3 regions of the Thalassobaculum sp. OXR-137 genome follow, and region 2 is predicted to be linked to each of the others. Evidence: riboswitches for the same ligand, from Rfam matches in the RefSeq annotation. Region 2 holds a riboswitch; each other region holds the start of a gene.

Region 1 (4,223 bases), 520 kb from region 2:
CGACGCCGCCGCGGTTCATGGCGATCGCCGCCTTGCCGACGGTGCTCACCCGCATCCCCGGCACGCGGATGTCCAGGGCCATGCCCTGCATGTGGAGGCTGCGCTTGGCCACGCCCGACGTGCTGGCGCGCAGCGCCTCGTTGGTCTTGGCCGAGCGGTAGCCGCAGATGATGCCGATGCGCTGGGTGATGCCCAGCCGGACCGACAGGTCGTGGAGATAGTCCAGCACCCGGGGGTCGATCGCGTGGACCGACCCGTCGTGGTGGTCGCGCAGGATGTAGCTGATCTTCCGCAGAGCCTCGGTGTCGTATCGGCCGTTCCGGAAATAGGTGATGTCGAGCCGCTCGTCGGTATGCAGGTGCTCGATCTTCAGCTTGCGGGTGTCATGGGCGGCGACAATGGCCGAGCGCGCCGGCGTGCCGCCGGTCATCAGAAGCGCCAAAGCGCCCAGGGCCGCCCGCCGCGTAACCCGGCGTCGGGGCGAGGAAGCGAAGTGTTCCGTCATGTCCGATGGTCTCCGAGGCGCCGTGGCGCGAGAAAACCTCTTTCCTTCGGTTTGCGACTCCGTGCAAGCGTTTTTGTCGGCGTCAGCGCAAACCCAGGGCCTTGGCCAGGAGGGGGTCCCGCCCGTAGATATCGTCGCGGAATTCGGCCGTCCCACCCTCGCCGATCCAGGCCGTCAGATAGGTCAGATGGACGGCCACGGGGGTCTTCAGGTTGACCCGTGTCGTCTTCTTGCTGTCGAGGATCTTGCGGACCTGTGCGGGGTCCTGGCCGTCCGCCGCCAGCATCACCTCCGACAGTGTGATCGGCTTCTGCAGCCGGATGCAGCCGGAACTGAAATTGCGCACCGACTTGGCGAAGAGGTCGCGCGCCGGCGTGTCGTGCAGGTAGACGTCGAACTGGTTGGGGAACATGAACTTCACCTGGCCGAGCGCGTTCTTCTCCCCCGGCGCCTGGCGCAGGCGATAAGGGAACCGGCCCTTCGGGATCGAGGACCAGTTCACCGTCGCCGGATCGATCCGCGGCGCGTCGTTCTGATAGCCGGCATAGAGCTCGTAGCCGCCGGAGGTCAGGTAGCTCGGGTCCTTCTTGATCTTCGGCAGCAGATCCTCGGCCGCGATCTTCGCCGGCACGCTCCAGGTCGGGTTGAACTCCAGATATCGGATCCGGTCGCTGAAGATCGGCGTCTCGCGATAGGGGCGGCCGATGATCACCCGCATGGTCAGCCGGGAGACCCCGCCGACCACATAGTCGAGCTCGAACCCGGCCATGTTGACGAAGACGTGGTCGTCGCCGAAATCGTCCGGCATCCAGCGGAACCGTTCCATGTTCAGGACGATCTGCCGGATCCTGTTCTCCACCGGGACGTTCATGGCGGCCACGGTCTTGGCGCCGACCGCGCCGTCCGAATCGAGCCCGTGGCGGCGCTGGAACTGGCGCACCGCGCTTTCCAGGGCCGGGTCGTACAGATCGGAGGCGCCTGGGACCGGGGTGAGGTCCGCCGTGGCGGCCAACCGGTGACGGACGGCGGAGACACGCGGGTCGGTCATGCCGGGCTTCAGGGTCGGCCCCTCCGGTACCGCGGGCCAGCCGCCGGCCTTGGCCAGCGCCCGGTAGTCCAGCAGCAGACGGCGCAGGCGACGGTAGATCGGATTGCCCGGCGCCAGATCGGCCATCGCCTTGGCGGTCTCCGGCGCGGCGTGCACCGCCTCCAGAAGGGCGAGACCGTCGACCTCGCGCCGGAACACGTACAGGTCGGGGTCGGCCTTCTTCGGGGCGATGCGTCCGGCCTGCAGGTCGGTCAGGTAGCGCAGCAGGGCCCGGCCGACCTCCCGGTCCAGGGCATCCGGCGTGTCGACCGCGGGCAGGGTGTAGTCGGACGGGCGCAGGCCCTGACGCTCGGCCCGTTCCAGGACCCGGACGACGGCAGCACCCTTGGCGTTGAGGGTGGGAACCTCGGTTTCCTCCACCCAGGCGTGCCCGTCGCCGCGAGCCGCCAGAAACGCCTCGACGACGGCCTCCGGATCCGGCGTCTGCGCCACGGCGGGCGCCGCCAGGGCCAGGAGAAGCGCCAGCAGGCCGACGACGGCGGATTGGATCTTGATCTGGACTGTCATCAGAGGCTTCCGGGTTCCGGTGGTCTTCAGGACGCATGGTTCCCAGTAACCCTAAGGGCTGAAAGGGAAGATTGACAGGCCCACCCCCCGACCGTAGCGTCCGGCCGTCAATCGCATGTGGTGTCCCGACCCATGATCTGGGGTCGGGATGAAACGGGAAGCCGGTCAGACTCCGGCACTGCCCCCGCAACGGTAGGCGAGGTTGATCCGCCGCAAGACGCCACTGTGCCGCCTGGCATGGGAAGGCGCGGTCGGATCGGGGCCCCTGGGCCCGGCCTCGCAAGTCCGGAGACCGGCCACGGCGTGAAACCTCGATATCGCGGGGCGCGATGATCGGGGTCGGCCGTGGCGCATGACCCGTGGCCGTCCCCCGTCCGTCCAGCTCCTCGATGTCTCTTTAGCAACGCCGCGCGGGTGTGCGCCGGACGAGGAGAATGCCATGACTTTCCAGAACCGCCCGATATCGGGCCGATCCCTGAGGGGGGCAGCGCTGATCGCCGCGCTGGTGGCCGCCGGTGCGCTGCCGGTCCAGGCCCAGCAGGCTAAGGCGCAACAGCTCGCGGCCGGCGAGCGCGCCACCGTCGCCACCTCAAACGAGGTCGTTGTCACCGCCTCGCGCATCGCCGAGACGGCCGACGAGACCCTGGCCCCGGTCAGCGTCGTCACCCGCGCCGAAATCGAGCGCCGGCAGATCCGGTCCGTGCCGGACGCTCTGCGTCAGGTGCCGGGCCTGACCCTGAGCAACAACGGCGGCGTGGGCAAGGCGACCTCGGTCTTCCTGCGCGGCACCGAGAGCGACCATGTCCTGGTCTTGATCAACGGCGTGAAGGTCGGCTCGGCCACGCTCGGCACGTTCAACTTCGAGAGCCTGTCGATCGACGACGTGGAGCGGATCGAGGTGGTGCGCGGTCCGCGCTCGCATCTCTATGGCTCGGAGGCGCTGGGCGGCATCATCCAGATCTTCACCCGCAAGCCGACGGACGCCACCCACGCCCATGCCAGCGTCGGCTACGGCAGCAACGACACGATGGAGGGCACCGCCGGCTTCTCCGGCCGGGCCTCCGGCATCGGGTTTTCGGCGAGCACGAATTACATCCGCACCGACGGGATCAACTCCTGCGGCAATGGCACGGCCATCCCCGGCGGCGGCTGCTTCGCCAACCAGCCCGACAAGGACGGCTTCGAGCGCAGCTCGGTGACGGGCGGACTGGACTACGCTTTCTCCAATGGTATCAAGGTGGAAGCGACCGGTCTTTATGCGACGAGTGAAAACGAATACGACGGATCGGCCTCGAACGAGTCGGAATCGGTGAACTACGTTCTCGGGCTGCGTGCCCTGGCGTCTCCGACCGACTATTGGGACGTGACCGCCTCGGCGGGTCATACGGTGGACGACAGCGACAATTTCTTCGACGGCACCTATCAGTCGACGTTCAAAACAGAACGCAACGTCTTGTCTTTGCAGAACGATCTGTACCTGTTGCAGGATCACGTCACGACCCTGGGCGTGGATTTCCAGCGCGATCAGGTCGACAGCGACACCGGGTATGTGGAGGACAGCCGCGACAATACCGGCGTCTTCGCCCAGCACCGGGCCGAGTTCGGTCGCCACACGGTGCAGCTCAGCGGCCGCGTGGACGAAAACGAGCAGTTCGGCGGCTACCTGACGGGCGGTGCCGCCTACGGCTACCGCATCACCGACAACCTGCGGGCCACCGCCTCCTACGGCACCGCGTTCAAGGCGCCGTCCTTCAACGAGCTGTACTATCCGGGTTTCGGCAACGCGGACCTGGATCCGGAAATGTCCGAGAGTGCGGAGATCGGCCTCGCGGCGACGGTCGGCGGCTTCGAGCTGGGGGCCAACCTCTTCCATACCGAGATCGACGACCTGATCGCCTACGACAGCTCGATCTTCGCCCCGGCGAACGTGGACAAGGCGCGGATCACCGGCCTCGAGCTGACCGTGTCGGGCGAGGTGGCGGGCTTCCTGCTCTCCGCCGGCGCCACCTTCCTCGATCCGGTGAACGCTTCCGGCGGGGCGAACGACGGCAACCTGCTGCCGCGCCGGGCCGAGCAGGTCTACACCCTGTCCGTTGACCGCGA
Region 2 (4,223 bases):
CTCGGCAGGCCCAGCGCGCGGCATTTGTCCCACAGCGCGATAAGGGCCGGATCGCCTTCGCTGGCGTTCGGATCGGCATGGGTGACCGTGTCGGGGAAGGTGCGGCAGAGCTCGGGATGGCTGCCGGCGCAGTGATAGCACTCGCGGTTGTTCTCCCAGACCAGCTTCCAGTTGCCGTTCTCGATGATCGTGGTCTCGTGCACCACCTTGGCATCGCGCAGCCGGTGCGGGGCCAGATACGGCTCGATCATCGCGCGGATCGGGGCGAAGTCGGGGGCATGGTCGGCGACGCATATGAAGAGATATCCCGCCACGCCCTCGCAATGCACCGGCTTCAGCCCGTAGGACGCGGGGTCGAAGCCCGGGCCCATGTCGCGGGCGAAGAGCAGCCGGCCGTCGAGCTCGTAGGTCCACTGGTGATAGGGGCAGACCAGCTTGGCCACCGCCCCTTTCTCCGCCGAGCACAGGCGGGAGCCGCGGTGGCGGCAGGCATTGTGAAAGGCGCGGATCTCGCCGTCGGCGCCGCGGATCACGATCACCGGATAGGCGCCGACCTGGACCGTCAGGTAGCAGCCGGGCTTGGCAAGCTCGCAGTCATGGCCGACGAACAGCCAGTCGCGGTAGTAGATCAGCTCCAGGTCCAGGGCGTAGGTCTCGGGCGAGACGTACAGGTCCCGCTCCAGGCTGAAGCCGGATTTCTGGCGAAGAAGAAGTTCCTGAGTCCGAAGCCGCGCATCCATCACATCACCCCGCGTCGAAGACACGTTTCACAAAGGCGGGTCCGGTGGATGGGATCGGCGCCGGCGGCCGGCGGTCCTGAGAGCGGACATGCCGACGCACAGCCCGCCGATCGCCCACCGCGATCCCCTGGCCGTTCCGAGGCTGGTTTCCGGACTCTGAAGCGGTCCTTTCGGACCCGCGCGGCGCCTTCCCGGTCATCCCAGTGGCTCTTTGCCGCGCTGCGCACTCCAATACCGTTGCAGGGGCAGTCCCGGGATTTCACCGGCTTCCCAATTCTCCGCCCGCCGGCTCCTCCAGGCCGGACGGACAGCACCTCGACAGACTAAGGCTACGCCCGATCGGGCCCAGGCGTTGCGTCCCAGCGCGACCTGAGTTTGTCCGCCGACGACATACCCGGCGGCACAGGAAACGATTGACGGCGCAGCGCAAATCATTACTAAATGCAGCGTTCACGGTCTCTGGATGACCAACATCTAGGGCTAAGAGGGAATCCCGGTGCGCCTTCGGGCAAAGCCGGAGCTGCCCCCGCAACTGTTAGCGGCTAGCGGCTGTCGAGAGGGGTCACTGGTGTCCATGGGACGCTGGGAAGGCCAGACAGTCGTTCGGACCCGCGAGCCAGGAGACCTGCCGTGAGCGCATATCCGTCCCGGGCGGGGTGATCCGGAAGGCGCTTGCTGGGCTGTTGCCCATTCCCGCAGGCCCTGCCGACTCCCCCTCCACCGACACGAGGGGTGTCCATGTCTACGCAACTGGCCTACGACTTCGACGAATCCGGCAATTTCCCGCCCGCTCCCATCGCGCCGAAAGCGGCGGCCCCAAGGCCTGCCGCAGCGAAAGCAGAGCCGCAGCGGGCACCCCTGCCGCGTCCGCTGGCCAAGGCGCCGACGCCGGACGATCTGGTGCTGGACCGGAGCCGCGATTCGCTGCTGACCGAGTTCGGCAAGGCCACCCTGCGCGACCGCTACCTGATGCCGGGCGAGGACTTCCAGGCAATGTTCGCCCGGGTCTCCTGCGCCTATGCCGACGACATCGACCACGCCCAGCGGCTGTACGACGCCATGTCGCGGCTGTGGTTCATGCCGGCGACCCCGATCCTGAGCAACGGCGGCACCACCCGCGGCCTACCGATCTCCTGCTTCCTGAACACCGTGCCGGATTCCCTCGACGGCATCGTGAACACCTGGAACGAGAACGTCTGGCTGGCGGCGAACGGCGGCGGCATCGGCACCTATTGGGGCAAGGTCCGCTCCATCGGCGAGCAGGTGAAGGGCACCGGCGAGACCTCGGGCATCATCCCCTTCATCCATGTCATGGACGGCCTGACGCTGGCGATCAGCCAGGGTTCCCTGCGGCGCGGCTCGGCGGCGGTGTATCTCGACATCCACCACCCGGAGATCGAGGAGTTCCTCGAGATCCGCAAGGCCAGTGGCGACTTCAACCGCAAGGGCCTGAACCTGCATCACGGCATCAATGTCACCGACGATTTCATGGAGGCGGTGCGTGACGGCGCGATGTTCGACCTGAAGAGCCCGAAGAACGGTGAGGTCATGCGCCAGGTCGATGCGCGCCAGCTCTGGCAGCGAATCCTGGAGACCCGACTGCAGACCGGCGAGCCGTACCTGCTCTACATCGACAGCGTGAACAACAACCTGCCCAAGCATCAGCGCGAGCTGGGGCTGAAAGTCTCCACCTCCAACCTGTGCAGTGAGATCACCCTGCCGACCGGGGCCGATCACCTGGGCGAGGAGCGCACCGCCGTGTGCTGCCTGTCGTCGCTCAACATCGAGACCTGGGAGCAGTGGAACGAGGAGCCGGGCTTCGTCGAGGACGTGCTGCGGATGCTCGACAACGTGCTGACCAGCTTCATCGAGAACGCCCCGGACGGCATGTCCCGGGCGCGCTACTCCGCCATGCGGGAGCGCTCGGTCGGTCTCGGCGTCATGGGCTTCCACTCCTTCCTGCAGGCCCAGGGAATCCCGTTCGAAAGCGCCCTGGCCAAGTCCTGGAACATGCGGATCTTCAAGAAGATCCGGCGCGAGGCCGACGCCGCGTCCGTGGCACTGGCCGAGGAACGCGGTCCCTGCCCCGACGCCGCCGAGCGCGGGATGCAGAGCCGGTTCAGCCACAAACTGGCGATCGCCCCGACCGCGTCCATCAGCATCATCTGCGGCGGCACCAGCGCCTGCATCGAGCCGATCCCGGCCAACATCTACACCCACAAGACCCTGTCCGGCGCCTTCACCGTGCGCAACCCGCACCTCAAGAAGCTGCTGGCGACCAAGGGCGCGGACACGCCGGAAACCTGGGAGAGCATCCTGGAGCATGAGGGCTCGGTGCAGCATCTCGACTGCCTGACGGAAGACGAGAAGTCGATGTTCCGCACCGCCTTCGAGATCGATCCGCGCTGGCTCATCGACTTCGCCGCCGACCGCGCGCCCTTCATCTGCCAGAGCCAGTCGCTCAACCTGTTCCTGCCGGCCGACATCCATAAGTGGGACCTGCACATGCTGCACTGGACCGCTTGGGAGCGGGGCATCAAGAGCCTGTACTATTGCCGCTCCAAATCGGTCAGCCGGGCCGGCTTCGCCGGGCAGTTGGAGAAGGTCGAACGCCAGGCCTTCACGGTCGAGCCGACCGATTACGAGGAGTGCCTGTCATGTCAGTGATTCCCGACTCCCTGGTCCATCTCGACCCGCGCGAGCTGATCGGCACCGGCCGGGTCGGCCTGCTGGAATCGACCGGCACCTACGACGTCAGCCGCTACGGCTGGGCCTACGAGTTCTGGAAGCGCCAGCAGCAGACCCACTGGATGGGAGAGGAAGTCCCGCTCGGCGGCGACCTGAAGGACTGGGCCTCGCCGCGGGTCTCCGAGGCGGAGCGGGCCCTGCTGACCCAGATCTTCCGCTTCTTCACCCAGTCGGACGTGGAGGTGGGCGACAACTACCTGAAGCGCTACATCCCGATTTTCCAGCCGCTGGAAATCCAGATGATGATGGCGGCCTTCACCAACATGGAGACCGTGCATATCGACGCCTATGCCCTGCTGCTGACCACCCTGGGCATGCCGAAGGCGGAGTTCGAGGCGTTCCGCGACTACGACGCCATGCGCTCCAAGGCCGACTACATGCACACCTTCGGCGTCGGCACGGTCGGCGACGTGGCGCGTACCCTGGCGATGTTCGGCGCCTTCACCGAAGGCATGGCGCTGTTCGCCAGCTTCGCCATGCTGCTGAACTTCCCGCGCCACAACAAGATGAACGGCATGGGCCAGATCGTGAGCTGGTCGGTGCGCGACGAGAGCCTTCATTGCGAGGGCATCGTGCGGCTGTTTCACGAGTGGAACCGCGAGACCGGCGCGCTCACGCCGGCGGTGCGCGACGACATCGTCGACGTGGCCAAGACCATGGTCGGGCTGGAGGAGAGCTTCGTCGATCTGGCCTTCGAGCTGGGCGAGATCGAGGGCATGACGGCGCAGGACATCA
Region 3 (4,223 bases), 350 kb from region 2:
ACAGACAAAGTTCGACGCGGGCGGCGTTCTCGGAAAAGACAGCGAAGTTCACGCCCCCGTCTTCGACATGGGCGCCAAGACGGTGATAGTCGCCGGCCAGGATCTCCAATTCGGACTCCTCCAGGTGGCAAACGGACGTCGGTGTCGAGCATATCCGGTCCACAGCAAAGTGCCACCACGCGTATGCTGCAGTGCGACAGGCTTAGGGATTGGGCGAAAGAAAACCCCGTCCACGGTGACGGAGGAAACAGACCCATCGGTGCTGTTTACAACGCGGCCCGGTCCGGACGGTTCCCGCCCGGACCGGCGCATCGCAGGTGCGAACTACTTCGCGTATTTGCCGGTGAGCTGCGGTGTATAGGGACCGGACAGTCCCTTCTCCTTGTGCTGCAGGCGGCTGTCCCGCCCCCAGGTACGCTTCAGGGGATCGCTGACCGACACTTTCAGCACGCCCATCCCGGCCACTTCCAGCTCGATCCGGTCGCCGTCCATGAACGGGCTAAGGCCCCGGTGGTTGGTCCCGGTGGCGACGATGTCGCCCGGCTCCAGCGTGTGCATGGCGCTCAGCCACTCGATGCAGCGCGGGATCTTGTGCGCCATGTCGGAGGTGTTGAACGACTGGCGGACATCGCCGTTGACGCTCAGGCGGACGTCCAGGTCGTTCGGATCCACCACCTCGTCCTTGGTGACCAGGTACGGGCCGATCGGCGCGAAGGTCTCGCGCGACTTCACCTGGAAGAACTGATTGCCGGCCGGCGGCAGGTTGCGGGCCGACCCGTCGATGAAGTTCATGTAACCGAACACATAGTCCATCGCCTCGTCGGCCGAGACGTTGGAGCAGCGCTTGCCGATCACCAGCGCCAACTCCGCCTCGCCCTCGAAGACGTCGGCCGGGACGTCCGGCAGGACCATGGTGCCGCCGGTGCCGATGATCGCGCTGGGCGATTTGTGGAAGCCGTTGATCAGCGGCTTCTCGGTCAGGGTGCCGTCTTCCATGTAGTTCACGGCCATGCAGTCGATCTGCCGCGGCAGCGGGAGCGGCGGCCGGATGGTGACGGCGTCCAGGGCCACCGGCTTGCCGGCGGAAACGGCCGCCTCGATCTTGCCGCGGGTCTCCTCGTAGGTCGCGATCACCGCGTTGATCAGGCCCCGGTTGTCCAGGTGGGGCAGATGCGCGACGGCATCGGTGACGTCGACCACCCCGTCGCCGGACAGAACGCCCAGCCGCCAGTCACCGAGGTCCGGGTGATCGAAATACAGAAACTTCATGGCCGCTATCTCCCTCTGCGCCGCGCCCTTCGAACCGGGCTTGGCCGGGATCATAGGCGGCTCCCTCTTCCAAGGGAACGCATGCAGGCAGGTCGCCCGCCTCCACCTCCGAGGCCATGGCGATGCTGGTGACCGATGGCAGGGCGAAGCGGGCCACGGGCGTACCGCCGGTCACCGGGTGCAGCAGAACGACACAGGAGACCAGCGCCGTGGACCCTGCTGCGGCCAGCCCCATGAAGACCTGCTCCACGACCGGCGGCACGGCCGATTTTCGCTCCAGAACCGCGATGGCAATGCCGCACCCGGCGGTCGCCAACAGCAGGGAGAGGGTCGTCAGGCTGAGGATCAGGGAAATCGACATGAGGCGCGCCTTCTTGTTGCAACTCATTCTCAATTTCAGTATCTACAAATGAGAACCAGTCGCAACAAGGGATTTCGGCAATGGCCCAACCCTCAGAACTCAGACCCGCCCGGCGCAGTACCGCCGGGTCGCGCACTCCGATCTGCCGACTGACCACCGGAGAGGCCCTGATCGTCTGGGCGATCCGGCACTGGGTGCAGTCGGTGAAGGCCCGGCTCGACCCGCGCGACCTGCTGCGCTGCGGCTTCGCGACGATCGAGGCGGAGGACGTGAGCGACGCGGTGGACCGGCTGCTGATGGTCACCCTGCGCGAGGCGACGACGGTGCGCGACGTGGGCTGCCTGCGGTGCCCGACCCTGGGGGACGGCGAGCGCGACATCCTGGAAGCGGTCGCCCTGTCCCAGCGCGGCCGGCGCGAGGAGGCGATGGCGGTGGTTCAGTCCTGGCTCCCGCTATCGGCGGCGCTGCGGGCGTATGACGACATCGCGACCATCGGCCGGGCGCTGACCGGGGTCGACATGACGGTGCCCGTGCGCCGCAAGTCGGCACCCGACATCCGGTTGCTGGAGGGGATCGCCACCCATCCGGAATCCTCCCCCATGCTCCACTGACGGCCGGATATCCGCCGATTTCCGGCGAAATTCCTTGCATCTCCGGCCCCGAGACCGGAGACTGCGGCCGTCGTGGTGATCGCTCTCCGACAGGAGATCCGATCAGGGAAGCCGGTGAGAGACCGGCGCTGCCCCCGCAACTGTAAACGGCGAGCGACCCCCGAATAGCCACCGGACTTGCGCCGGGAAGGACGGGGGTTCGCGTCCGAGCCGTGAGCCAGGAGACCGACCGCGACGCGTCACCATCCGGCGGGCGGGGTGTTCCGACGGTAGGGCCGAGGCCCGAGCGGTGGCGATATGCGCCATCGCGATCGGACCGCCTCGCATGAGAAACGCCCTCGATCCCTCCCCAACCGCCTCGGCGACCGGACTCCGCGCCTGCGACGTCAGCCTGGATGTCGGCAACCGCGCGCTGCTCGACCGGGTCAGCCTCCACGTCCGTCCGGGCGAGGTTGTCGGTCTGCTCGGTCCCAACGGATCGGGCAAAAGCACGCTGCTGCGGATCCTCGCCCGCCTTGCCGAGCCGACCGGCGGCACGGTCACCCTGGACGACGCGCCGATGGTTGGGCTCGACCGGAGGATCACCGCCCGCACCCTCGGCTATCTGCCCCAGAGCGCCCGCAGCGAGTGGCCGATCTCGGCCCGCGAAACCGTCATGCTGGGGCGCACGCCGTTTCTCTCCCCGGTGTCCCGGATATCGGAGGCCGACCGAACGGCGGTCGACGAGGCCCTCGCCGTGACTGACACCAGCCATCTGGCCGAGCGCGCGGTGACGACCCTGTCCGGCGGAGAGCGGATGCGGGTGATGCTGGCCCGGGTGCTGGCGGGCGAGCCGACCCTGCTGCTGCTGGACGAGCCGGTGACGGGCCTGGACCCGCGCCACCAGTTGGAAGCCATGATCCTGCTCGACCGGCTGGCGCAGGATGGGCGCGGCACCCTGGTGGTGCTGCACGACCTCACCCTGGCCGCGCGGTTCTGCCATCGGGTCTATGTGCTGCACGAGGGAATGGTGGTCGCCGAGGGCCCGCCGGCTCGCGCCCTCGATGCGGCGACCATCGCCGCGGCCTTCGAGGTCGAGGCCCGGCGCATCGGCGAGGGCGACAATGCCCTTATCGTGCCCTGGTCGGTGCAAGTGAACGGGTCGGAGGATCGGAATGCCGGCCGCCGCTGACCGCATCCTCGGTCCCGCGCCGCCGCAACCGGCCGGCCGGCCCCTCCTGGTGGCCCTGGCGGTCGCCGCGTCGGTCGCGGTGCACGGCGTTGCCCTGGCAGCCGCCATCGGCTGGTGGGGCGGTCCGCAGACGACGGCGCCGGAACCGTTCGAGGTGGTGATGGTCACCCTCACCCAGCCGAACCGGACGGCCGCGCCGGGGTCCGCCATCGCCGGCGGTCCGGCACCGCAGCCGGCCGACCGCGCGGGACCGCCGGCCGTCACCATGCCCGTCGCCGAGGCCGCCGCTCCCGCGGTCGCCGCCCCCCTGCCGTTCAGCGCACCGGCCGCAACGGACAGCCCCGCCCGCCCGGTACCGGCGCCCCTACCGGCCAAGGCGATGCCGGCGGCACCCGCCCCGGCGCCGGTCCAGGTCGCCGAAGTGCGGCCCGAGGCGGCCGCTGTCGAGCGGGTCGAGACGCCGGAGCCGGTGCCGGCCCGGATCGCAGAGCCGCCGCGTCCCGTCGCCCGCCCTGCGTCACCCTCGGCGGCACCCCCTGCCGCGCCTCCCGCCGCCGTGGCGTCACGCGAGGGCGCCGCGAAACCCGCTGCGGCATCCACCGAGACCGCCTCCCCCGCCCGAGGCGCCGGACCGGCGAGCACGCCGACCAGCGTGGCGGCATTGAGCGGACTGCGAGACGATGAGGCTGGCGGCAGCAGCCCGGCCGAGTTCTCCGTCGGCTCGGCCGGCAATCCGGCCCCCGACTATCCTTTCCGGGCCCGCCAGCGCGGCTGGGAGGGGCGGGTCGTGCTGCGGGTGGCGGTCGATCGT

The links. Region 2 has a riboswitch for cobalamin ahead of T8K17_RS22515 (ribonucleoside-diphosphate reductase subunit alpha). Riboswitches for the same ligand answer to the same signal wherever they lie in the genome.
Region 1: another riboswitch for cobalamin. It lies ahead of T8K17_RS20175 (TonB-dependent receptor domain-containing protein); the one in region 2 lies ahead of T8K17_RS22515 (ribonucleoside-diphosphate reductase subunit alpha).
Region 3: another riboswitch for cobalamin. It lies ahead of T8K17_RS24075 (ABC transporter ATP-binding protein); the one in region 2 lies ahead of T8K17_RS22515 (ribonucleoside-diphosphate reductase subunit alpha).

The regions. Positions count from the first base shown of each region.
Region 1 is NZ_CP139715.1:4,331,612-4,335,834, reverse strand. Features, by position in the region: gene T8K17_RS20185 (DUF882 domain-containing protein) at 1-505, opposite strand, end outside; gene T8K17_RS20180 (L,D-transpeptidase family protein) at 588-2,120, opposite strand; cobalamin riboswitch at 2,222-2,436, shown strand; gene T8K17_RS20175 (TonB-dependent receptor domain-containing protein) at 2,560-4,223, shown strand, end outside.
Region 2 is NZ_CP139715.1:4,848,978-4,853,200, forward strand. Features, by position in the region: gene T8K17_RS22510 (aromatic ring-hydroxylating dioxygenase subunit alpha) at 1-740, opposite strand, end outside; cobalamin riboswitch at 863-1,073, opposite strand; cobalamin riboswitch at 1,177-1,388, shown strand; gene T8K17_RS22515 (ribonucleoside-diphosphate reductase subunit alpha) at 1,479-3,407, shown strand; gene T8K17_RS22520 (ribonucleotide-diphosphate reductase subunit beta) at 3,398-4,223, shown strand, end outside.
Region 3 is NZ_CP139715.1:5,196,736-5,200,958, forward strand. Features, by position in the region: gene glgX (glycogen debranching protein GlgX) at 1-109, opposite strand, end outside; gene T8K17_RS24060 (fumarylacetoacetate hydrolase family protein) at 325-1,269, opposite strand; gene T8K17_RS24065 (hypothetical protein) at 1,232-1,630, opposite strand; gene T8K17_RS24070 (hypothetical protein) at 1,711-2,241, shown strand; cobalamin riboswitch at 2,298-2,490, shown strand; gene T8K17_RS24075 (ABC transporter ATP-binding protein) at 2,567-3,412, shown strand; gene T8K17_RS24080 (TonB family protein) at 3,396-4,223, shown strand, end outside.